4 regions of the Shinella sedimenti genome follow, and region 3 is predicted to be linked to each of the others. Evidence: predicted binding sites of a transcription regulator. Region 3 holds the regulator's gene; each other region holds the start of a gene.
The links. The regulator PhoB, encoded in region 3, activates phosphate uptake and scavenging genes when phosphate is short. The targets are predictions, from matches to a motif close to TGTCATNNANCTGTCAT.

Region 1 (5,944 bases), on a different contig from region 3:
GAAATCGAAATTGCCGCCGGAGACGACCGCGACCACCGTCTTGCCTTCAAGCGCCTCACGCCCAAGCGCCTCCAGCGCCGTCAGAGACAGCGCCCCTGCCGGCTCGAGCACGACACCTTCCACATTGAGCATATCGACCATCGTGACGCAGATCGCATTCTCGGACAGGAGCATCACCTGGTCGGACGAAAAGCGCTTGAGGGCGTCGAAGTTGAGCGCACCGATCTGCGCGACGGCCGCCCCGTCGACGAAGTTGTCCACCTTGTCGAGCGTCACGACCGCGCCGCTCTCGAGACTGCGCTTGAGGCTCGGCGCGCCTTCCGGCTCGCAGAACAGGAAACCCGTGGGATCGATGACATCCTTGAAGTAACCCGTTACGCCGGAGGCCAGCCCCCCGCCGCCAACCGGCAGCACCACGAGATCTGGCAGCCTGCCCTCTCCGAGCTGTGCGGCGATCTCGGCCGCGACCGTCGCCTGCCCCTCGATGATGTCGACGTGGTCGAAGGGCGGAACCATCAGCGCGCCGGTGGCCTCGGCATGGTCGCGGGCCGCCTTGTAGCACTGGTCGAAAAAGTCGCCAACGAGCCGGATCGTGACGAACTCGCCGCCGAACATGCGGGTCTTGTCGATCTTCTGCTGCGGCGTTGTCACCGGCATGAAGACGACGCCCGGCACGCCGAAATGGCGGCAGACAAAGGCGAAGCCCTGTGCGTGGTTGCCGGCCGAGGCGCAAACGAAGCTGCGTGCGCCCTGTGGATCGGCCAGCACCTTGCGCAGGAAATTGAACGCCCCCCTGATCTTGTAGGAGCGCACAGGCGAGAGATCCTCGCGCTTGAGATAGATCTCCGCACCATAGCGGGCGGAGAGATGTTCGTTGAGCTGGAGCGGCGTTTCGGAAAAAAGCCCGCGCAAGGCCTCCAGGGCTGCGTCGACGTCGGATGTCATGCTGTGGTCCGTCTTCGGTTGGGATGCGGTTCGGTAGGCTGCATGTCGTGCCTTCGGCAAGGACAGAGACAGACAAAGACGATCATTCTTCCGACCCTTATACGATCCCGTGGCGCGCCCATGCGTGGCAGGGCGCAGCCAATCCCATCACCCCGGGGCGTCCTTGAGTTTGGACGTCGCAGAGGCTATGGCATATCGACGCGACGGTTTCCACCCGCCCTGGCCGAGATGGCCTCATCGAGACCAACCTTGAACGCCACGATCTTCCGTTCCGCCATCAATATCGCCGCCATCGTCGGCATGTACATGTCCGTGGCGATGCTCGTCCCGGCCTTTATCGACGTCTATTACGGCCATCCCGATTCGGAAGTCTTCTTCCTGTCCGCCTTCTTCACCGGGGGCCTTTCGCTTGCCACGGCCGCGGCCACCCGTTCCGGCCCACCGCCCTTCAACAAGCGCATGGGCTTTCTCGTCGTGAACATGCTGTGGCTTTCGGCCAGCATCATCGGCTCCATCCCGCTATGGCTGTCCTCTATGAAGCTCAGCTACGCGCAGGCCTTCTTCGAATCGGTCTCCGCGATCAGCACGACCGGATCAACCGTCATCGTTGGACTGGATCACGCGCCGCCCGGAATCCTGATGTGGCGGTCATTGCTGCACTGGCTCGGCGGCGTCGGGATCCTCGCGCTCGGCCTTTTCATCATGCCCTACCTGCGCGTCGGCGGGATGTCCTTTTTCAAGCTGGAATCGTCTGATACCGCCGACAAGCCGTTCGCCCGCATCGCCAGCTACACGCGCGCGTTCCTCGCGATCTATGTGTCGATCACCCTCATTTGCGCCGTCACCTATGCGGCCCTGGGCATGACCCGATTCGATGCGTTGAACCACGCCATGTCGACGGTCGCGACCGGCGGTCTTTCGACGCATGATGCCTCCTTCGGCTACTTCAAGAGCTTGCCGCTCCTGTGGGCCGCCACCTTCTTCATGACGCTTTCCAGCCTGCCGTTCTCGGTCCTCATCCTCTTCGTGGTGCGTGGCCGGATCAATGCCTGGCGAGACCCGCAGATCCGCGTCTTTCTCGGCTATCTCGTGCTGTTCGCCATCGCTGCCAGCATTTTTCAGCGGCTGCAGAACGGCGTGAGCTTCCACGAGGCGCTGGCGCATTCCTTCTTCACCGTCTCCTCGATCCTGTCCACGACAGGCTTCGTCAGCGATGACTATACGAAGTGGGGCCATTTCATCGTGGCACTCGCCTTCGTGGCAACCTTCATGGGCGGCTGTTCGGGCTCCACCGCGGGCGGCCTCAAGGCCTACCGGCTGATCATCCTGTTCAATTTCATGCGCACCGGCCTCTACCGCCTGATCTATCCCGATGGCATTCATGCCGTGCGCTACGGGACCATGACGGTGGATGTCGATTTCCAGCGCACGGTCTTCCTGTTTTTCCTCACCTATGTGAGCATATCTGCGATCGGCGCCATCCTGCTCGGCCTCATGGGCTATGACGTTCTGACGGCCGTCTCGGCCGCTGCCACCTCCCTCTCCAACGTTGGCCCGGGCGTCACGGAGGCCATCGGCCCGTCGGGTTCGTTCGCGATTTTTCACGATGCCGCACTCTACCTTCTCTCGTTCCTCATGCTGCTCGGTCGTCTGGAAATCCTAACCGTGCTTGTCGTTCTGACACCGCTGTTCTGGAAAAGCTGACCGGGTACAGTCCCTCGGGCGTTCTTGACTGTTGTCACGCTTCTCCGCATCTTGCCGAAATCGGCTGGAGGAAGACGGAATGTTCGTGTCGAAGTCACTGTTGCCCCTGTTTCTTGCCGCGTCGCTGGCGCCGCCGGCGCTCGCCGGACCGCTTGCCGATGCCGCGAGGAAGGCGGAGGAACAGGCCGTGGCCGGTGATCCCGTGGGGGCACACAACACCATCCGCGACGCCTTCGGCGCCTTCTCCGCCACGCTCCCCTTCACGATCGGCAAGGCTGTGTTCGTCGCCGCGCCTCCCGAGGGATACGGCATGTACGCAACGCGTCCCACGTCGGAGTTCAGATCCGGAGAAGCCTTGATTTCCTATGTTGAGCCCGTCGGCCTCACCTGGCGGGCGGTCGATGGCGGCAATCTGGAATCCCATTTCACCGTCGATCTCGAACTCCTCGATCCAAAGGGCGCCAAACTCGCCGAACAGAAGGCCTTCGGCTCCTTCGATTTCAAGGGGACCGTGCGCAACCAGGAAGTCTTCGCCAAGCTGACGCTCAATCTCAGCGGCCCGCCCGCCGGCGATTACGTGCTGCGCTACCGCTTTCGCGACACGGCGAGCGGTGCTGTCGCCATCAGCGAACAACCCTTCAAGATCGTGCAATAAGCCGGCTACCGAAGTTTTCCACAGGCTTTGAGAGAATTGTGACAAGGCCGAATCCGTGCTTTCCAGCGCATGGGCGCTGAATTATGACAGCGACATGACAACCCCAGCCATGTAAGGGGCACCCATGCTCTCGCTGTTTCGCAAACTCATGCCGCGTGAAGACCGATTCTTCGACCTCTTCGAGCGCCATTCCCGCACCGTCGTCGGCGCTGCCGAAGCGCTCCAGGCCGTCCTGGCCGGCGGCCCGGACATGGAAAAACACTGCGACCGCATCGTCGCGCTGGAAGACGAGGCGGACGCGATTACGGCCGAGGTGCTGCTTGCCGTGCGCCGCAGCTTCATCACGCCTTTCGACCGCGGCGACATCAAGGACCTGATCCAGTCGATGGATGACGCCATCGACATGATGCACAAGATGGTCAAGACCATCCGCCTCTACGAGCAGACGAGCTTCCAGCCCGGCATGCAGGAAATGGGCGCGGCCGTCGTCAAGGCCGCCCATCTCATCGCCGAAGCCATTCCTCTGCTCGACAAGGTGGGCGTGCACGCCGATCGCCTCAGCACGATTGCCCAGGAAGTGACCCGTGTCGAAGGACGCTCCGACGAACTGCACGATCAGGGCGTGAAAGAACTCTTCAAGACCTACGGCAAGACCGACCCGATGGCCTATATCATCGGCAGCGAGATCTACAGCGAACTGGAGAAGGTCGTCGACCGCTTCGAGGACGTGGCAGACGAAATCAGCGGCATCGTGATCGAGAACGTCTGATGGACGCCACCCTCGCCCTGCCGCTGCTCATCGCCCTCGTGGGCATCGCGCTGCTCTTTGACTTCCTGAACGGCCTGCACGACGCGGCGAACTCCATCGCCACCATCGTCTCCACGCGTGTTCTTCGCCCGCAATATGCCGTCATGTGGGCGGCGTTCTTCAATTTCATTGCCTTCCTGTTCTTCGGCCTGCATGTGGCCGAAACGCTCGGCAAGGGCATCATCGACCCCTCCATCGTCAGCCCGCTCGTGATCTTCTCTGCCCTTATGGGAGCGATCATCTGGAACGTGGTGACCTGGATCTTCGGCATTCCCTCGAGCTCCTCGCATGCGCTGATCGGTGGCCTGGTGGGCGCAGGCCTTGCCAAGACGGGCTTCGACGCCGTCGTCTGGAGCGGCCTGATCAAGACGGCGAGCGCCATCTTCCTGTCGCCCGCCATCGGCTTCTTCCTCGCCCTGATCCTGGTCCTCACCGTGTCCTGGATCTTCGTGCGCCAGACACCGTTTGCCGTCGATCGCACCTTTCGCGTGATGCAGTTCATCTCGGCCTCGCTCTATTCGCTCGGCCATGGCGGCAACGACGCCCAGAAGACGATGGGCATCATCGCGGTGCTTCTCTATTCGCAGGGCTATCTCGGCGGAGAATTCTACGTGCCCTTCTGGGTGGTCATCACCTGCCAGGCCGCCATGGCGCTCGGCACGCTGATGGGCGGCTGGCGCATCGTCCACACGATGGGTTCGAAGATCACCCGTCTCAACCCGATGCAGGGCTTCTGCGCGGAAACCGGCGGGGCAATAACCCTCTTTGCCGCCACCTGGCTCGGTATTCCCGTCTCGACAACGCACACCATCACGGGCGCCATCATCGGCGTCGGCGCGGCCCGTCGCGTTACGGCCGTTCGCTGGGGCCTTGCCGGCAACATTGTCTGGGCATGGATCATCACGCTGCCCTCGGCCGCGGCCATCTCGGCCCTGTTCTACCTGGTGTTCGCCGCCATTTCGGGCTGATCAAGAAACGGAAAAGCCCGGTGACAGCAACATCACCGGGCTTGCGCCGTCTCAAACGGCGACAACTGGCACCATCACGGCCGCTCGGATACCTCAGAATCCGGACTCTTCGCTCTCCAGATCGCTTCCCTCGCAGGCAGATACATTGGCGACCTTATAGGTCGTCTTGCCCACGCCAGCCGGCGGAACGGGCGTCAGCGTGACGATGACGTAGCATTCGGAGTTCTGCACCCGCCATTCGATCTGCCCGTTGTCGCGCGTGCGAACCTGCTCCAGCGTATCGAACGGTCTCTCGCCCATGGCCGACGAAACCTTGTTACTGCCAATGACCGCCTGAACCTGCTCGGCCGCATCGTAGAACCCGGAAAGTGCCGCCGATGCGGGCATTGCGAGGCCGAGCAGTACGAAAGGTGCGAAAAACGCGTATCTCATGAAGTCCTATTCCCTACCGTAAAAATGAATTGCCGCCATTGTGCACCAATCCCGCCCGACGCAAACCGCATCGGCACCGGATTACGCGGTAAAAACAAAACAATGAAAGACACCCGGCCCGGCCGGATTTCCCCGCCCCCGATCTAGCACCAGCGCCGCGCTTGTCAAACGCCAGAGAAGAGAACCTGACGCATGAAGGCACCGTCAGCGGATCTAGCGACATCGACAAGTCGAAATCCCCGGACGAACATCTGACGGTTTTAAAGAAATTCTCTGTTGAAGAGATCAAGGTGGTGAGCGCGCAGGGATTCGAACCCTGGACCTACTGATTAAAAGTCAGTTGCTCTACCGGCTGAGCTACGCGCTCCCAGGCGGTGCGAAGCGCCCCGCGGAAGTGGGCGGAACATATGCAGGAGGTTGTGCATGGTCAAC
Region 2 (5,944 bases), 140 kb from region 3:
AGAGCGGTACGGACGGCAAGCAAGCCGGCCGCGCGCTCTCCACCTCCCTCTTCAGCCGATGGATCAGCCCATGAGCCACGATCACAAGGGAACGCGCCGCGTCGGGCAGGTCAAGGAGGTCACGAGCCTCGCCAACCCGATCGTCAAGGACATCAAGGCGCTGTCCGACAAGAAGCACCGCGACGAGACGAAAAGCTTCATGGCCGAAGGCCTCAAGCTCGTCATCGACGCGCTGGAGCTCGGCTTCGAGATCCGCACGCTGGTCTATGCCAAGAACGTCAAGGACAAGCCGCAGGTCGTGCAATGCGCGACGAAGACGGTGGCGCGCGGCGGGCTGGTGCTGGAGGTGAGCGAGAAGGTGCTCGCCTCGATCACGCGGCGCGACAATCCGCAGATGGTCGTCGGCATCTTCACCCAGCGCTGGACGAACCTGCGCGACCTCAAGCCCGGGAACGGCGAGACCTATGTCGCGCTCGACCGCGTGCGCGACCCCGGCAATCTCGGCACGATCATCCGCACGGCCGATGCGGCGGGCGCGAGCGGCGTCATCCTCGTGGGTGAAAGCACCGATCCGTTCTCGATGGAAACCGTGCGCGCCACGATGGGCTCGGTCTTTGCCGTGCCGCTGGTCAGGACCAGCGTTGCGGACTTTCTCGCCTGGAAGAAGGGCGCGGGCGTGAGCGTCGTCGCGACCCATCTTGCCGGCGCCGTCGATTATCGCACCATCGACTACAAGACGAAGCCCGTCGTGCTCCTGATGGGCAACGAGCAGTCCGGTCTGCCGGATACGCTGGCGAGCGAGGCGGATGCGCTTGCCCGCATTCCGCAGGCGGGTCTTGCGGATTCGCTCAACCTTGCCATCGCCACCGGCGTTATGCTCTTCGAGGCGCGCCGCCATCTGCTGACGCTGGACGACCGCGCATGACCAATCGCATTCCCCTCATGTCCCGGCCGGTACCGGTCATCATCGTCATCCTGCTGGCGCTGCTGCTCGATCAGGCGGTGAAATTCGCCGTCGAGATGTGGCTTCCCTTCCAGGAGGCGGTGCATGTCATGCCGATGCTGGCCCTCTACCGCACCTACAATTACGGCGTCGCCTTCTCGATGCTGTCGGGTCTGGAGGGCTGGCTGATCGTAACGCTGCGCCTCTTCGTCGTGGCCTTCGTCGCCTGGCTGTGGCGGCAGACTCCGAAGGAGCGCGGGTTTGCCCATGCCGGTTACGCCTTCATCATCGCGGGTGCGTTCGGCAATCTCATCGACCGGGCGCTTTTCGGCTACGTGATCGACTATATCCTCTTCTACACGGAGACGTGGTCCTTTGCGGTGTTCAATCTCGCCGACAGTTTCATCACCATCGGCGCGGGCCTGGTGATCCTCGACGAGCTGCTCCTGCTGCGCCGCAAGGATCGCTAAACTTTTAGCGACTTGCTGAAGCCGATTTGAACGGTCCGCGTGATAAGCGGATCCCATGAGCGAACCCGTAAAGCTACAGAGCCGGCTTCAGGCCGAATTTGCCGAGGCACCGTCCCGGTCGGCTCGTGGCCGACTGGATGGAGAGGCGACGCTCGAAGACGTAGCATCCGCCACCCCGGCACCCGCGTCGGATAACTATGCGACGATCCGAAACGTCATTGCCGCCATCGGCCTGCTTTGCGCCGCGCTGGTTCTGATCACCGGGATCGCATCGGGCTTCTATGTCGCAGCCGCCGGGCTCGGCCTTGCGGGCATCGCCGGTGCTGTCTTCCTTTTCCTATCCCGCCAACCGGCCGCCGGCATCGAGACGGTGCACGATCGCGGCTGGGAGCGCAGCGAGACTTCTGAAATCCTCTCGGCGATCCATGACGTGTTGGGCGATATCATCGTCACCCGCACACTTGATGGCCGTATCCTGCGGGCCAATGCCATTTTGGGCGAACTGACGGGCGTCGCCGATGTCGAAGGCCGCAAACTGGAAGCGCTCGGCCTTTCCTTCCGCTCGCAGGCAAGCGCGCATCGCTACGATGTCGACATGCAGGGCCCGGCGGGCATGCGCATCTATTCCTGGCACGATGTCACGGTGCGCGATCCCGCGTCCGGCGAACTGGTGGTGCAGTCCATCGCCCGCGACGTGACGGAGGAGCGCCGCGCCGAAGTCGAGCGCGAGAAAGCCCGCCAGCGCGCGGAGGCGGCAAGTGACGCCAAGTCACGCCTGCTCGCCACCGTCAGCCACGAAATCCGCACGCCGCTTTCAGGTATCCTCGGCATGTCACATCTGCTGGGACAGACCCGGCTCACGGCCGAGCAGAAGAATTACCTCGCCGGCATGCGCCAGTCCGGGCACGCGCTGGTGCAGCTCGTCGACGATCTGCTCGACTTCTCCAGCATCGAGGCCGGGCGCTTCCAGCTGCGGCCCTCCGAAGAGCCGGTGCGTCCGATGCTGGAAAGCGTCGTGGAGATGCTGTCGCCGCGCGCCCATGAAAAGGGCATCGAGATCGGCTCGTTCGTCTCCGCGGATGTGCCGGGCCTGCTTCTATATGACGCTTCGCGCCTGCGGCAGGTGCTCTACAATGTCGTCGGCAATGCCGTGAAATTCACCCATAGGGGCGGTGTCCTGCTGGAAACGGCGCTCGACGGCGATGCCATCCTTATCCGGGTGACGGATACGGGCCCCGGCATGCGGCCGGACGAGCAGGCCCGCATCTTCGAGGAGTTCGAACAGACGGGCAGCGCTGCCCAACGCAGCGGCGGCACCGGGCTGGGGCTTGCGATTTCCGCACGCATCCTTTCCGAGGCCGGCGGCGCCCTGACACTCGAAAGCACACCCGGCCGCGGAAGCATCTTCACCATCCGCATGCCGGTCGAGGCGCGGTCGCGCCCCTCCCGCGGCGCGCGCAAGAGCGTGCTGCATGGCAGCCTCGTCTTTCTGTTGGCGCCGGCAGGCCCGGCATCGGCGGCGCTGGTGCACACCATCGGCGCGCTCGGCGGTGCCTGTCACCTCGCCACGTCCGTCGAGGAAGCCAAAGATGTCGCGCGCCGCCTGGCCGAGCGAGGCGAGAGCCTCACCGATATCATCGTGGACAACCGCCTGGCCGGGGCGTTCCGCCGCGAGCTGGTCGACATGGCCTATTTCCGCGAGAGTGCGGCGCGCCGGATTTATCTCGTCAACCCCGAGGATCGCGGCAGCCGCGCCATCGGCAAGGCCGAAGGCTATGATTCCTGGCTGATTCGGCCGTTGCGTGAGCGTTCGCTCGTCGAGGTGCTGCGCGGGCGGATGAAGGGCATCGAGGTGCGCGATGCCATCAACGACAACCGCCCGATCCTGAAGGACCCGCCGCCGGTGGCGCCCGATCCGCGTCCGGCGGCATTTTCCGGCATCCGCATCCTTCTGGCAGAGGACGATCCGGTCAACGCCATGCTGGTGCGTTCTGTCCTGGAGCGCGCCGGCCATACGGTGCGCCACGTGCCGGATTATCCGGCTCTTGTCTCCGCGCTCGGCGGGGCGACGGATGCGGGGCCGTTTGCGCCTGACCTGATCGTCACCGATCTCGGCATGCCGGGTGGAGAGGCGCAGGAGATGATCGCGCGGATCGTGCGCTGCGATTACGGCAATGCCCGCCTTCCCGTGATGGTGCTGACGGCGGACAACCGCACGGGCCTCGCTGAGGAACTCCTTGCCATCGGCGCCGATGCGGTACTGGCCAAGCCCGCCGATCCCGCGCGTCTTCTGGGAGAAATCGCCCGGATCGCGCGGCGGGCGCGGGCCTGACGGGCGACGCCGGCGGCTTTGCCCTATCCAAGCCAGCTTTACGTCATTATCCTGTTGCAGAATCGTGATTAAAGTCGCGAAGCTTGTTAACGGGTAGACTTCCATGACGCTCGACCTCGCCCAGACCATCGCTCCCGCGGAGATCGCTCAGAAGCCCGCCCCGGCAACGGAACGGCCGGCGTCTGACGTGCTGGGCCGCATCGGCAATCTCGAAACCCGTCTGGCGCGCTCCGTCTCCGAGATCGATGCCGCGCAGGCCGTGCGCTACCGGGTCTTCGTCGAAGAGATGAGCGCCCAGCTTTCGCCCGATGCCGTGCGCCGCAAGCGCGATATCGACGCCTGGGATATGGTGTGCGATCACCTGCTCGTGCTCGATACTTCGATCGAGGGTGACGCCGAGGAACAGATCGTCGGCACCTATCGCCTGCTTCGGCAGGATGTGGCGGCGGTTTCCGGCGGCTTCTATTCGCAGTCAGAATTCGATGTCGATGCGCTGATTGCCCGCCATCCCGACAAGCGTTTCATGGAGCTCGGCCGCTCCTGCGTGCTGCCGGCCTATCGCACCAAGCGCACGGTCGAGCTGCTCTGGCAGGGTGCCTGGGCCTATTCGCTGAAGCATGGCGTGGACGTGATGTTCGGCTGCGCCTCCTTCCACGGCACGGTGCCGGAAGAGCACGCGCTGGCGCTCTCCTTCCTGCACCACAATGTGCAGGCCAAGGACGACTGGAGCGTTTCGGCCCGGCCGGAGCTTTTCCGCGTCATGGATCTGATGCCGGCGGAAGGCATCGATGCGCGCAAGGCGCTGGTGGCCATGCCGCCGCTTGTGAAGGGCTACCTGAGACTGGGTGCGACGATCGGCAGCGGCGCGGTCGTGGACCATGCCTTCAACACGACGGACGTGCTGATCGTTCTACCGATCGGCCAGATTTCGGGCCGCTATCTCAACTATTATGGCGCAGACGCCGGGCGTTTCGCGAGCTGAGAATGAGACAGTAGGCAACACAGGCCGCAGGGGTGTTTTCTTCCCCTGCTGCCTGCTGCCTGCTGCCTACTGCCTTAACCGCCCGAATTATACGCGGCCAGCGTCGCCATGTTGACGATGTCCGAATCCTTCGCACCCATCGAGACGATCTGCACCGACTTGTCGAGGCCGACCAGAAGCGGGCCGATGACGGTCGAGCCGCCGAGTTCCTGCAGCATCTTGGTCGAGATCGATGCCGAGTGGAACGCCGGCATTACCAGCACGTTGCCGGGGCCTGAGAGACGGCAGAACGGATACTGCTCCATAATGCGCGGATTGAGCGCGACATCGGCCGCCATTTCACCGTCATATTCGAAATCGACGCGCCGGCGGTCGAGGATCTTCACCGCCTCGCGCACCCGCTCGGAGCGTTCGCCCGACGGATGGCCGAAGGTGGAGTAGGCGAGCATCGCCACGCGCGGCTCGTAGCCGAGGCGGCGGGCAAGGCCGGCAGCCTCTTCTGCGATATCGGCCAGTTCCTCGGATGAGGGCATGTCGTGCACGGCCGTATCGGCCACCAGCACGGCGCGGCCGCGGCAAAGCGCCAGCGAGGCGCCGATGACGCGGTGGCCGGGCTTTGGGTCGATGCAGCGGCGCACGTCTTCCAGCGCTGTCGAATAGTTGCGGGTCAGGCCCGTCACCATCGCATCTGCATCGCCAAGCGCCACCATGCAGGCCGCGAAATGGTTGCGGTCGTTGTGGATCATGCGCTGTGCATCGCGGTAGAGGAAACCCTTCCGCTGGATGCGGGCATAGAGATAGTCGATATAGGCATCGTTGCGCGTCGAGATGCGGGCATTGAGCAGCTGGATGCCGGGCCGGTCGAGGTCGATGCCGGCGCGCTCGGCGATTTCCCGCATCCGGTCGTCGCGGCCGACGAGGATGGCAGTGCCGAGTTGCTGGTTGGCATAGGACACGGCGGCGCGCATCATCTGCTCTTCCTCGCCCTCGGCGAAGACGACACGTTTCGGCTGGCGGCGCACGCGGGCGTAGATCTGCTGCAGCGTCGAGGCGATCGGGTCGCGCCGCGCCTTCAGGTCACGCGCATAGGCGTCGAGGTCGGGAATGTCCTTGCGTGCGACGCCGGTTTCCATCGCGGCCTTGGCCACGGCGACGGGAATGGCGGAGATAAGGCGCGGATCGAAGGGCACGGGAATGATGTATTGTGCCCCGAAACG
Region 3 (5,944 bases):
GCGGGCCACGGGTGCGGGATAATCATGCCGGCCGAGAATGGTATCCAGCATCGGGCCGAGCTGCACGGCGCGGCCGCGCACATCCAGGCCCTCGACCTGGAACGGCAGGACGTGGTCATCGCCGGCATAGCCGGGTTCACCGAGTTTCAGGGCGGTTTCCGCCATCATCATTCTACTCCTTCACGCGCCGCGATACCGGCGGGCGCCAGGCCCGGCCGCTTGGGGCAGCACTCTATCGTGATTGCGCATTTGCCGGCCGGGATCATTCCATACCAGGCGGGCATGCGCCAGTGAAAGCGCCTTGCGACGCCTCTGCGATAGGCCCTAGATCGTGCCGCCAGCGCCGTTTTTCAAGACGGCCTCAAACGGCTCCGAAGCACCAGGCGAGGATGGACTTCTGTGCGTGCAGGCGGTTTTCGGCCTCATCGAAAACCACCGACTGCGGGCCGTCGATAACCTCGTCGGTGACTTCCTCGCCGCGATGGGCGGGCAGGCAGTGCATGAAGAGCGCATCCTTGCCGGCACGCGCCATGAGCTGCGGATTGACCTGATAGGGCTGGAAGATGTTGTGGCCGCGGGCGCGATGCTCCTGGTTCATCGAAACCCAGGTGTCGGTGACAACAAGATCGGCACCGTCGACCATCGCCTCGGCATCGTGCCCGAGCAGGATGTTGCCGCCGTTGTCGCGCGCCCAGTTGAGGATCTTGTCATCCGGCTCGGAGCCCATCGGCACGGCCATCTTCATGGTGTAGCCGAAGCGGGCCGAGCCCTCCACGAAGGAGTGCAGCACGTTGTTGCCATCGCCCGTCCAGGTGAAGGTCTTGCCCTTGCTCGAACCGCGATGCTCCTCGAAGGTCATGACATCGGCCATGATCTGGCAGGGATGCGTGAGATCCGTCAGCGCATTGATGACCGGCACCGTGGCGTGCTCCGCCAGTTCCAGCAGGCGTGCATGATCCGTCGTGCGGATCATGATGGCGTCGACATAGCGCGACAGGACTTTGGCCGTGTCGCCGATCGTTTCGGCGCGGCCGAGCTGCATTTCCGTGCCCGACAGGAACAGCGTCTCACCGCCGAGCTGGCGCATGCCGACGTCGAACGAAACGCGCGTGCGGGTGGAGGGTTTCTCGAAGATCATGGCAAGCATCTTGCCGGCCAAAGGCTTGGTTTCGGTGCCGGCCTTGTTGGCGGCCTTTCGCGCATGCGCATCGTCCATGATGACGCGGAGATCGCTTTCCGAAACGGCGGAAAGATCGAGAAAATGCTTGGCCATGATGTATCCTGTCCCAGTCCCTTGTGCGCTCAGGCAGCCTTGGCGGCGCTCAGCTTCTCGGCGGCCCGCTCAATGCGGGCAAGCCCTTCGCGTGCATCTTCCGCCGTGGTGATCAGCGGCGGCAGAAGGCGCAGCACATTGTCGCCCGCCGGTACGGCAAGCAGCTTTTCAGCGCGCACGGCCTTCAGCAGATCGGCGACAGGAATCCGCGCCTTGATGCCGAGCATCAGGCCCTCGCCGCGCACGTCCTCGATGATGTCAGGGAAGCGATCCTGCAGCGCCGCGAGGCCCTGACGGAACACCAGCGCGACATCACGCACATGCTCCAGGAAGCCATCGGCAAGCACCACGTCGAGCACGGCATTGCCGACGGCCATGGCGAGCGGATTGCCGCCATAGGTGGAGCCGTGCGTGCCGGCCACCATGCCGGATGCCGCTTCGGCCGTCGCAAGGCACGCACCGAGCGGGAAACCGCCGCCAATGCCCTTGGCGATTGCCATGATATCGGGCGCAACGCCGGAATGCTCATAGGCGAAGAAGCGGCCCGTGCGGCCAACGCCCGTCTGCACCTCATCGAGGATGAGCAGCAGGCCGTATTCGTCGCAGAGCTGGCGCAGCTCCTGCATGAACTCCTTCGGCACCGGCCTGAGGCCGCCCTCGCCCTGAACGGGCTCGATCAGGATTGCGGCGGTTTCCTCGGTGATCGCGTCCTTTACGGCGGCGATATCGCCGAAGGGAACCTTCAGGAAGCCCGCCGCCTTGGGGCCGAAGCCCTCGATGTACTTTTCCTGTCCGCCCGCGGCGATGGTCGCGATCGTGCGGCCATGAAACGCGCCTTCGAAGGTGATGATGTGGTATTTGCCGGGATGCCCCTTGGCGAAATGGTAGCGGCGCGCGGTCTTGATCGCGCATTCCAGCGCTTCCGCACCCGAATTGGTGAAGAACACCTTTTCCGCGAAGGTTGCGTCCGTCAGCCGCCGGCCGAGGCTTTCCTGACCCGGAACCTCATAGAGGTTGGAGAGGTGCCAGACCTTGTCGGCCTGCTCCTTCAGCGCGGAAACGAGATGGGGATGACCATGCCCAAGCGAGCTGACGGCCACGCCGGCGGCGAAATCGAGATATCGGTCGCCCTTCTCGTCGACCAGCCAGACGCCCTCCCCGTGCGTGAACCGGAGCGGCGCACGCATATAGGTTTCATAGAGCGGCGCGGCATCGGCCATGGCGCGTATCCTCCAAAAGGGATGCGGAAAAGAAATTCAGGGGCTTGACTTTCCGATTGCCAGAAAAATCAAAAGCCGCCTTGCGGCGGCATGCTGCACTATCTGCATTTCATGTCGTGATGTCAATAAAATGCATAGCTCCAAATCGCACTGAACCTCCCGCAGGGTGAGGATTCACGGCATCCATGGACAGTGTCGCTATCGAGTCACACCCTACCAGCAAGTTGGGGAAAACTCCGAAATCGATTCGCCCCGATTCCCCCGACTCTTGTCACAGAGTCCCCCGGACTCTAGGTTAAGGGCCAATTACTAGACTGCATGCGGCGGAACTAGTCACCACCAGAGTTAGGGCGCTCAGGCTGCGAATTCGTTCGTGGCGCGATGAGGGATTCCCGCATAGCGAGCGCCGAACGGAGACGAGAGCATGAACTGGACAGACGAGCGGGTCGAGAAACTCAAGAAGCTCTGGAGCGAGGGCCTCAGCGCCAGCCAGATCGCTGCGCAGCTCGGCGGCGTGAGCCGCAACGCCGTCATCGGCAAGGTGCACCGGCTTAACCTACCGGGCCGCGCCAAGGCTGGCGGCACGCCGGCTTCGGCCCGTCCGAAGCGCCCGGCGGCGACCACCCCGCGCCCCTCGAACTTCGCAGCGCGCCCGGCCAACGCCCCCCGCCCGGTCAGCCGGCCGGTGGGCAATGCGCTCACCAAGGACGAAGTCGACACCGATTTCGACGTAGAGACCGAGAACCTGCCCGTCGTCATCAGCGGCAAGAACGTCGTGGTACCGATGTCGCGCAAGCTGGAACTGACGCAGCTCACCGAGCGCACCTGCAAGTGGCCGATCGGCGATCCGCTGAACGACGACTTCCATTTCTGCGGCTGCGAATCCCCTGACAACTCGCCGTACTGCACCTATCACCAACGCCTCGCCTACCAGCCTTCGGCCGAGCGCCGCCGCGCGCGGTGACATTAGCGACAGAAGAATAGAAACGGGGCCGGAAGGCTCCGTTTTCGTTTGTGCGGCAAGTGGCACGCCGAGACGCAAACAGGCCCCGAAGGGCCCATTTCCGTCCTCGGGAGGAATTGCGTTCGCTCAGGTTTCCAGCGAATAGCCGGCGCCGCGGACCGTGCGGATGACATCCTGCATGTTGGCGAAGTTGAGCGCCTTGCGCAGACGGCCGACATGCACGTCGACCGTGCGCTCGTCGACATAAATGTCATGCCCCCAGACACCGTCGAGAAGCTGCGAGCGTGAGAAGACGCGGCCGGGCGAGGTCATCAGGAATTCCAGGAGGCGGAACTCCGTCGGGCCGAGGCGCACTTCACGCGTGCGGCGATGAACGCGATGCGTCTCGCGATCGAGTTCGATATCCCCGCAGCGCAGCACCGTGGACACGACTTCCGGCTTGGCACGGCGCAGCATTGCCCGCACACGGGCGACGAGTTCCGGCGTGGAGAAGGGCTTGACCACATAGTCATCCGCACCCGTGGCCAGGCCACGCACGCGTTCGCTCTCCTCGCCGCGCGCCGTCAGCATGATGATCGGCAGGCGCTCAGTTTCCGGCCGCTGGCGCAGGCGCCGGCACAGCTCGATGCCGGAAACACCAGGCAGCATCCAGTCAAGGATGAGAAGATCGGGCATGCGCTCCTGCAAGCGCATCTCCGCCTCGTCGCCGGACAGGATCGTATCCACCTCGAAACCTTCCGCCTCGAGATTGTAACGCAGGAGGACGCTCAGCGCCTCCTCATCTTCCACGACGGCTATTCTGGGCACCATGTAGAGAACCCTATCCAGTTTACTCGGAAGCTTCGGAGACATCGGCCGTGACGACGGATGTCGAGGTGTCGTCCTTCGGGCGCTCGCCCTCGGGCTGGGAGCCGGTCGCCATGTAATAAATGGTTTCGGCAATGTTGGTCGCATGGTCGCCGATGCGCTCGATGTTCTTGGCGCAGAACAGGAGATGGGTGCAGGGCGTGATGTTGCGCGGGTCTTCCATCATGTAGGTCAGGAGTTCGCGGAACAGCGAGGTGTAGATCGCATCGATCTCGTCGTCGCGCTCACGGATGGCCTTGGCCTTGTCCACCGAACGGGTGGCGAAGACATCGAGTACTTCCTTGAGCTGCATCAGCGCCAGTTCGGCCAGATGCTCGAGACCGCGGGCAAGCTTGCGCGGCATGCCCGAGCTCTGCACGGCAATCACGCGCTTGGCAGTGTTCTTGCCGAGATCGCCGACGCGCTCCAGCTCCGCGGCAATGCGGATCGTGCCCATGATTTCGCGCAGGTCCGCCGCCATCGGCTGGCGCTTGGCGATGGTGACGATCGCCTTCTCGTTGATCTGGCGTTCGGCATTGTCGAGGATCACGTCCTCGGAAATGACCTTCTGGGCCAGCGCCGCATCGGCGGAAACAAGGGCGCGGACCGAATCCGCCACCATCTGCTCGGCCGTGCCGCCCATTTCGGAAATGCGGCGGGAGAGATATTTCAGTTCTTCGTCGTAAATCGAGACAATATGGGTCGATGACATCGTTCTGTCCTTAATACACGCGGGTTTCAGGGGCTAAGGCGACGAAAACGTCAGCCGAAGCGGCCCATGATGTAGTCCTGCGTGCGCTGGTCATCCGGGTTGGTGAACATCTTGTCGGTGTCGTTCTCCTCGACGAGGTTGCCGAGGTGGAACATGGCGGTGCGCTGCGACACGCGGGCCGCCTGCTGCATGGAGTGCGTCACGATGACGATCGTGAAATTGGTGCGCAGCTCGTGGATCAGTTCCTCGACCTTGGCGGTGGCGATCGGGTCGAGCGCCGAGCAGGGCTCGTCCATCAGGATGACTTCCGGGCTGACGGCGACGGCGCGGGCGATGCACAGGCGCTGCTGCTGACCACCGGAGAGGCCCGTGCCGCCTTCGTGCAGGCGATCCTTCACCTCGTTCCACAGGCCGGCCTTCTGCAGGCTCTGCTCGACAATGGCGTCCATGTCGGCCTTCGCCTTGGCGAGGCCATGGATGCGCGGACCATAGGCAACGTTCTCGTAGATCGACTTAGGAAACGGGTTCGGCTTCTGGAACACCATGCCGACGCGGGCGCGCAGTTCCACGACGTCGATGTTCGGATCATAGATATCGTCGCTGTCGAGCGTGATGCGGCCGGTCACGCGGCAGCCGTCGATCGTGTCGTTCATGCGGTTGAGCGTGCGCAGGAACGTCGACTTGCCGCAACCCGAAGGGCCGATGAGCGCGGTAACGGTGTTTTCGCGGACGTTGAGGTTCACGTCGTAGAGGGCGCGCTTCTCGCCGTAATAGACCGAAACGTCCTTGCCGATCATCTTGTAGGAAATGTCGTTCATTTGTCTGTCCAGGGCTTTCTCGACTGCTGCTTCTGACATCATGTTCATATGACCGGTCCTTCTACCAGCGTCGTTCGAAACGGCGGCGCAGGAGGATCGCACCGACATTCA
Region 4 (5,944 bases), on a different contig from region 3:
CGCCGATCAACATGAGCTGCACATCGCTTTGTCGAAGCGTGCTTTTGGTCGGCATGGTCGCGATGGCGGCAATCGGCGACGGCCGGCGCGGTTTGCCGATCTTCGGCGCGATCAGGGCGCCCACGACGGTCAGGACGAAAGCCGCCGCCATCGCCGGCAGCACCATGGCGCCACCATAGAGCCCGGCGAGCCAGCCGCCCGCCATCGTCGCCACGATGAAGGCGAGCGATCCCCACAGGCGCATGCGGCCATAGTCGAAATTCCAGCGCCGCACGCCTGACAGCATGATTGCCTCGGTGATCGGCACATAGGGCGAATAGACCGCGCCCTGCAGCGTATAGAGCAACAGGATCGGCCAGAACGAGCCGGTCGCAAACAGTGCCACGGCCGTCAAAAGCGAGAGCAGTGCCGACCACAGAAGCACGACCGAGCGCTCGCCGATCCGGTCGGCGATGACGCCCGCGACCGGCGCGGTGAAGACCCGCACGAACAGCGGCACCGCAAGCACGATGCCGATCTGGAAATCGGTAAGCGAAAGCGTTTCCAGCCAGACCGGGAAAAACGGCAGCGCAATGCCGTTGACCATCATGGGCGCGCAGAAAACAAGCGCGATCCGTACGGCGAAGAACGGCGGCGCGCCGGCGGTAACTCTGAACCCGGAAGGGGGCGTCATTGGCGGGAAACCTGCATTGAAACGCTTGCCGCTCTATCATGCTGGAGGGCACAGGCCAATCCACGATTTTTCAGGCGGTGGCACTCTGTCCGGGGGCCGCCCGGCCATACCAGCCTTATCCCGGCCGCGCGCGAGAACGCGTCAGGCGGCCTCTGCGCCGACCCGTTCGCGCGTCTCGATAGCAGGCATCTGGTGGGACACGGCAAGGATAGCTGCGGGCCTGGAGGCCATCGTCTGCCAGGTGATCAACTCCATCTCGCCGTCGTGATGCTCTGCAATCGCCGTGCAGCTTTCCACCCAGTCGCCGCTGTTGATGTAGCGGATGCCGTCGATTTCGGTGATGACGGCGTGGTGGATATGGCCGCAGATGACGCCATCGGCGTTGTTGCGGCGTGCCTCCTCGACGACGACCTTCTGGAACTCGCCGATGAAATTGACGGCCGACTTCACCTGTTGCTTCGCCCATGAAGAGAACGACCAGTACGGCAGGCCGAGCCGGCGGCGGATGGCGGCGAAGACCACGTTGATCGCGATCGCCGCGTCATAGGCCCAGTCGCCGAGATAGGCGACGACACGCGCATGACGCACGACCACGTCGAACTCGTCTCCGTGCAGCACGAGATAGCGCCTGCCGTCAGCGCCTTCGTGGATCATGCGCTCGGCCACCTCGACACCGCCGAAATGCGTGCCAGGGAAATCGCGCAGGAACTCGTCGTGATTGCCGGGGATATAGACGATGCGTGTGCCTTTGCGCGCCTTGCGCAGGATCTTCTGCGTGACATCGTTGAAGGCCTGCGGCCAGTACCAGTTTCGCTTGAGCCGCCAGCCGTCGACGATATCGCCGACGAGCACGATGGTCTCGGCCTCGTGATGCCGCAGGAAGTCGAGCAGGAAATCGGCCTTGGCGGCCTTCGATCCCAGATGCACATCCGAGATGAAGAGCGTGCGGAAGTGGCGGACATCAGGGTCGGCAGGGGTCACGGTCATGCGTTCGTCTCCGGTGGCCGGCCACCACGGTCATCGTCATGACGGGCAGCTCTCGGTCTCCTGAAAACCAGACTCCTATTTCAGATTGATGACACACCTATGCATTTTCGGCAGGCAAATAGGCATTGCACCCGCCGTTGAATGCGGCTTTATGGTACACCCGTTAAACTTCACGTCGCGGCGGTTTTGTGCCACGAAGCCCGCAACGAAAACAGAATATGGCAGGAGTATCATGAGCACCGGTGACAAACCGCGGACGCAGAACGGCCCCGCAAGTGGAGACATCGACCAGCAGGCGCTTTTCTTCCACCGTTATCCCCGCCCCGGAAAGCTCGAGATCACCGCCACCAAGCCGCTCGGCAACCAGCGCGACCTCGCGCTCGCCTATTCGCCGGGCGTCGCCGCCCCCTGTCTTGCCATCCGCGACGATCCGAGCACGGCGGCCGACTACACGGCGCGCTCCAATCTCGTGGCCGTGGTTTCCAACGGCACGGCCGTGCTCGGCCTCGGCAATATCGGGCCGCTCGCCTCTAAGCCCGTCATGGAAGGCAAGGCCGTCCTCTTCAAGAAATTCGCCGGCGTGGACGTCTTCGACATCGAGATCGACGCCCCGACCGTCGAGCAGATGGTCGATGTCATCTCCGCTCTCGAGCCGACCTTCGGCGGCATCAACCTTGAGGACATCAAGGCGCCCGAATGCTTCGAGGTCGAGCGCCAGTTGCGCGAGAAGATGGATATCCCCGTCTTCCACGACGATCAGCACGGTACGGCCATCATCGTTGCGGCCGCCGTCCTGAACGGCCTTGAGCTTGCCGGAAAATCCCTCGCCGACGCCAAGATCGTCGCCTCCGGGGCCGGTGCGGCTGCGCTCGCCTGCCTCAACCAGCTGGTTGTGCTCGGCGCCAAGGTCGAAAACATCTGGGTCCACGACATCGAAGGCCTCGTTTACAAGGGCCGCGAAGAGCTGATGGACCAGTGGAAGGCCGTTTACGCCCAGGAAACCGACAAGCGGGTGCTCGCCGAAACCATCGACGGTGCCGATGTCTTCCTCGGCCTTTCCGCCGCCGGCGTGCTGAAGCCCGAATTGCTCGTGCGCATGGCAGAAAAGCCGCTGATCATGGCGTTGGCCAATCCGAAGCCGGAAATCATGCCCGAGGAGGCGCGCGCTGCCCGCCCGGACGCAATGATCTGCACCGGCCGTTCGGATTTCCCGAACCAGGTCAACAACGTCATCTGCTTCCCCTACATCTTCCGCGGCGCGCTTGATTGCGGCGCCCGCACGATCAACGAGGAAATGAAGATGGCCGCCGTGCGCGCCATCGCATCGCTCGCCCGCGAGGAAGTATCCGACGTCGCCGCCCGCGCCTATTCGGGTGAAACGCCGGTCTTCGGTCCCAACTACCTGATCCCCTCACCGTTCGATCAGCGCCTCATCCTGCGCATCGCGCCGGCCGTTGCGCGTGCGGCTGCCGAAACCGGCGTGGCCACGCGCCCGATTGCCGATTTCGACGCCTATCTCGACCAGCTGAACCGCTTCGTCTGGCGTTCGGGCTTCATCATGAAGCCGATCTTCGCGGCAGCGAAGAACGCCGAGAAGAAGCGCGTGATCTTCGCCGAAGGCGAAGACGAGCGCGTACTACGCGCCGCTCAGGTGCTGCTGGAAGAGGAAATCGCCAAGCCCATCCTCATCGGCCGCCCGCAGATCATCGAGACGCGCCTGAAGCGCTACGGCCTGCGCATCCGTCCCAATACCGATTTCGAAGTGATCAACCCGGAAGACGATCCGCGCTATCGAGACTATGTGGACGACTACTTCCGCATCGTCGGCCGCAAGGGCGTGATCCCGGAAGCCGCGCGCACCATCGTGCGCACCAACCAGACCGTGATCGGTGCGCTGGCCGTCAAGCGCGGCGAGGCCGATGCGCTGATCTGCGGCGTGGAAGGGCGCTATGCCAAGCACCTGCGCGACGTCAGCCAGATCATTGGCAAGAAGCCGGGCGTTCTAGACTTCTCCGGTCTGAGTCTGCTGATCTCGCAGCGCGGCGCGACCTTCTTTACCGATACCTATGTCACCTTCGATCCGACGCCCGAGGAAGTCGCGGAGATGACGGTGATGGCGGCAAAGGAAATCCGCCGGTTCGGCATCACGCCGCGCGCCGCCCTCGTTTCGCATTCGAACTTCGGTTCGCGCGATTCCGACAGCGCCTACAAGATGCGCCGCGCGATGGATATCGTGCGCGAGCTCGACCCGACGCTGGAAGCAGATGGCGAAATGCACGGCGATGCCGCCATTTCCGAAACGCTGCGCCAGCGCGTCATGCCGAACTCGACGCTGTCGGGCGAAGCCAACCTGCTGGTCTTCCCGAACCTCGACGCCGCCAACATCACGATGGGCGTCGTCAAGACGATGACGGACAGCCTGCATGTCGGCCCGATCCTGCTCGGTGCCGCTATGCCCGCCCATATCCTGTCGCCGTCGGCCACCTCGCGCGGCGTCGTCAACATGGCAGCGCTTGCCGTCGTGGAAGCCTCCTATCCGGATTGACGCCGTCAGCGGCATCCCGAGATAAAAACGGCCGCCGGCAAACCCGGCGGTCGTTTGCGTTAGGGCTGCCCCGAGAGGGTAATCCTGCGCGTAATGCCGATCGCCTCCAGAAACGCTTCGTCGTGGCTGACGACGACAAGCGCACCGTCATAGGCCCGCAGGCCGGCCTCCACCGCCTCGATGGAATCGACATCGAGATGGTTCGTCGGCTCGTCCAGAACCAGCAGGGCCGGCGGCTGGCCGGCGCCGAGTACGCAGGCCAGCCCGGCCCGCAGCAACTGTCCGCCGCTGAGGTTGCCCGCCATCTGTAGAGCCGCATCGGCCCGAAACATGAAGCGCGCCAACGCCGCCCGGCACGCATTCTCGTCCGCTACGGTATTGATCCGCCGGAAATTGTCGCGGATCGACAAGGCCGGATCGAGCAGGCTCACCCGCTGATCGAGCATGGCGAGATCAGTGAAGAGGCGCACGCTGCCCTTCGCCGGTTGCAGGTCTTTTGTCAGCAACGACAAGAGCGTGGTCTTTCCCGAACCGTTCGGGCCGGTGATGGCGATGCGCTCCGGCCCTGTAACGACAAGGGAGAAATCACGAACGACCGGCTGTTCCGGGTTGTAACCGGCGGTGACATCCTCCATCCGCAGGACCACGCGGCTTGTCGGCAGATGTGTCGGCGGCACGGTCATCGTCAGAGGCTGGAGCACTTCCATACGTTCGCGCGCCTTGGCAATCGCCTCGGCCGCCTCCGCCTGCCGGCCCTCGGCAAGTCGCGCATTCGCACCGCCCGTCAGCTCGCTGCGCTCCTTCATGGCGCCCAGAACGATGCGCGGAGTACCGCCCCGCGCCCGCTTGCGGCGGCCGGCACTGTCCCTGCGAGCCTGGCGCTCGGCGGTCGCCTGCATGGTGCGCGCCACCTCGTCGGCGTGCTTTTCCGCATCGGCGAGATCGCGGTGCGCCGCGGCCAGTTCGAGCGCCTTGCGCCGCCGGTAGGCGCTCCAGTTTCCGCCGTAGCTGTTGGCGCCGAGTGATGTCAGCTCCACGATGACGTCCATCGTCTCCAGCAATTCGCGGTCATGGCTGACGATCACCGCGCCGGCCCGCCAGCCGGCAAGCAGGTCAATCACCGCCTGCCGGCCTTCGCGATCGAGATTGTTGGTCGGTTCATCGAGCAGCAGGAAATCCGGCTCACGGAACACCAGCGCCGCGAGGGCCGCTCGCGTGCGCTGCCCGCCGGACAGGGCCGAAAGTGGGGTTTTAGGCTCCACTTGGAGCCCAACGCGCGCGAGAGCGGCGGAGAACCGCGCCTCCACGGTCCAGTCGGCATCGGCAAGCTCGTCGGCTTCGGCCACGCCGCGTTCGGCGCGGGCGAGAAGATCGAGCATGTCAGCGATGCCGAAAAGATCGGCGACGGCTTCCCCCGCTGCAACCTGCACGGTCTGGCGCAGCAGACCGATCGCCCCGTCAACAGTCACGGTCCCGGATTGCGGTGCGAGCTCGCCCGTGACGAGCCTGAGCAACGTTGTCTTGCCGACGCCGTTGCGTCCGACAAGGCCGGTGCGCTCGGCACCGAAGGTCAGGTCGAGATTGGTAAGAAGCGTGTTCCCGTCAGGCGCGGACCACAAGATTTTGGAAAGCGTTATGGAGTGCGGCATGGATGTGGATATCCCCGATGACAAAACGAAGTCGGTTTGCGGTCGGGTTGAAATCCATGAAGCACCATCCGGTCGGTATTGAAGATGCCG

Region 1: the regulator PhoB is predicted to act here: its motif matches at 3,388-3,404, upstream of MKI86_RS00300 (DUF47 domain-containing protein).
Region 2: the regulator PhoB is predicted to act here: its motif matches at 3,787-3,803, upstream of olsB (l-ornithine N(alpha)-acyltransferase).
Region 4: the regulator PhoB is predicted to act here: its motif matches at 1,738-1,754, upstream of MKI86_RS06765 (UDP-2,3-diacylglucosamine diphosphatase).

What each region holds. Positions count from the first base shown of each region.
Region 1 is NZ_JAKVIN010000001.1:62,935-68,878, reverse strand. Features, by position in the region: gene ilvA (threonine ammonia-lyase) at 1-945, opposite strand, end outside; gene MKI86_RS00310 (TrkH family potassium uptake protein) at 1,195-2,649, shown strand; gene MKI86_RS00305 (hypothetical protein) at 2,729-3,304, shown strand; gene MKI86_RS00300 (DUF47 domain-containing protein) at 3,429-4,073, shown strand; gene MKI86_RS00295 (inorganic phosphate transporter) at 4,073-5,080, shown strand; gene MKI86_RS00290 (hypothetical protein) at 5,174-5,512, opposite strand; tRNA gene MKI86_RS00285 (tRNA-Lys) at 5,804-5,879, opposite strand.
Region 2 is NZ_JAKVIN010000003.1:190,965-196,908, forward strand. Features, by position in the region: gene MKI86_RS08315 (class I SAM-dependent methyltransferase) at 1-74, shown strand, start outside; gene MKI86_RS08320 (TrmH family RNA methyltransferase) at 71-925, shown strand; gene lspA (signal peptidase II) at 922-1,413, shown strand; gene MKI86_RS08330 (hybrid sensor histidine kinase/response regulator) at 1,469-3,745, shown strand; gene olsB (l-ornithine N(alpha)-acyltransferase) at 3,849-4,727, shown strand; gene MKI86_RS08340 (NADP-dependent malic enzyme) at 4,802-5,944, opposite strand, start outside.
Region 3 is NZ_JAKVIN010000003.1:326,986-332,929, reverse strand. Features, by position in the region: gene MKI86_RS09005 (Hsp33 family molecular chaperone) at 1-165, opposite strand, end outside; gene argF (ornithine carbamoyltransferase) at 362-1,273, opposite strand; gene MKI86_RS08995 (aspartate aminotransferase family protein) at 1,303-2,493, opposite strand; gene MKI86_RS08990 (GcrA family cell cycle regulator) at 2,918-3,457, shown strand; gene phoB (phosphate regulon transcriptional regulator PhoB) at 3,584-4,267, opposite strand; gene phoU (phosphate signaling complex protein PhoU) at 4,287-5,015, opposite strand; gene pstB (phosphate ABC transporter ATP-binding protein PstB) at 5,066-5,881, opposite strand; gene pstA (phosphate ABC transporter permease PstA) at 5,895-5,944, opposite strand, start outside.
Region 4 is NZ_JAKVIN010000002.1:542,875-548,818, reverse strand. Features, by position in the region: gene MKI86_RS06770 (MFS transporter) at 1-673, opposite strand, end outside; gene MKI86_RS06765 (UDP-2,3-diacylglucosamine diphosphatase) at 815-1,660, opposite strand; gene MKI86_RS06760 (NADP-dependent malic enzyme) at 1,893-4,205, shown strand; gene MKI86_RS06755 (ABC-F family ATP-binding cassette domain-containing protein) at 4,265-5,854, opposite strand.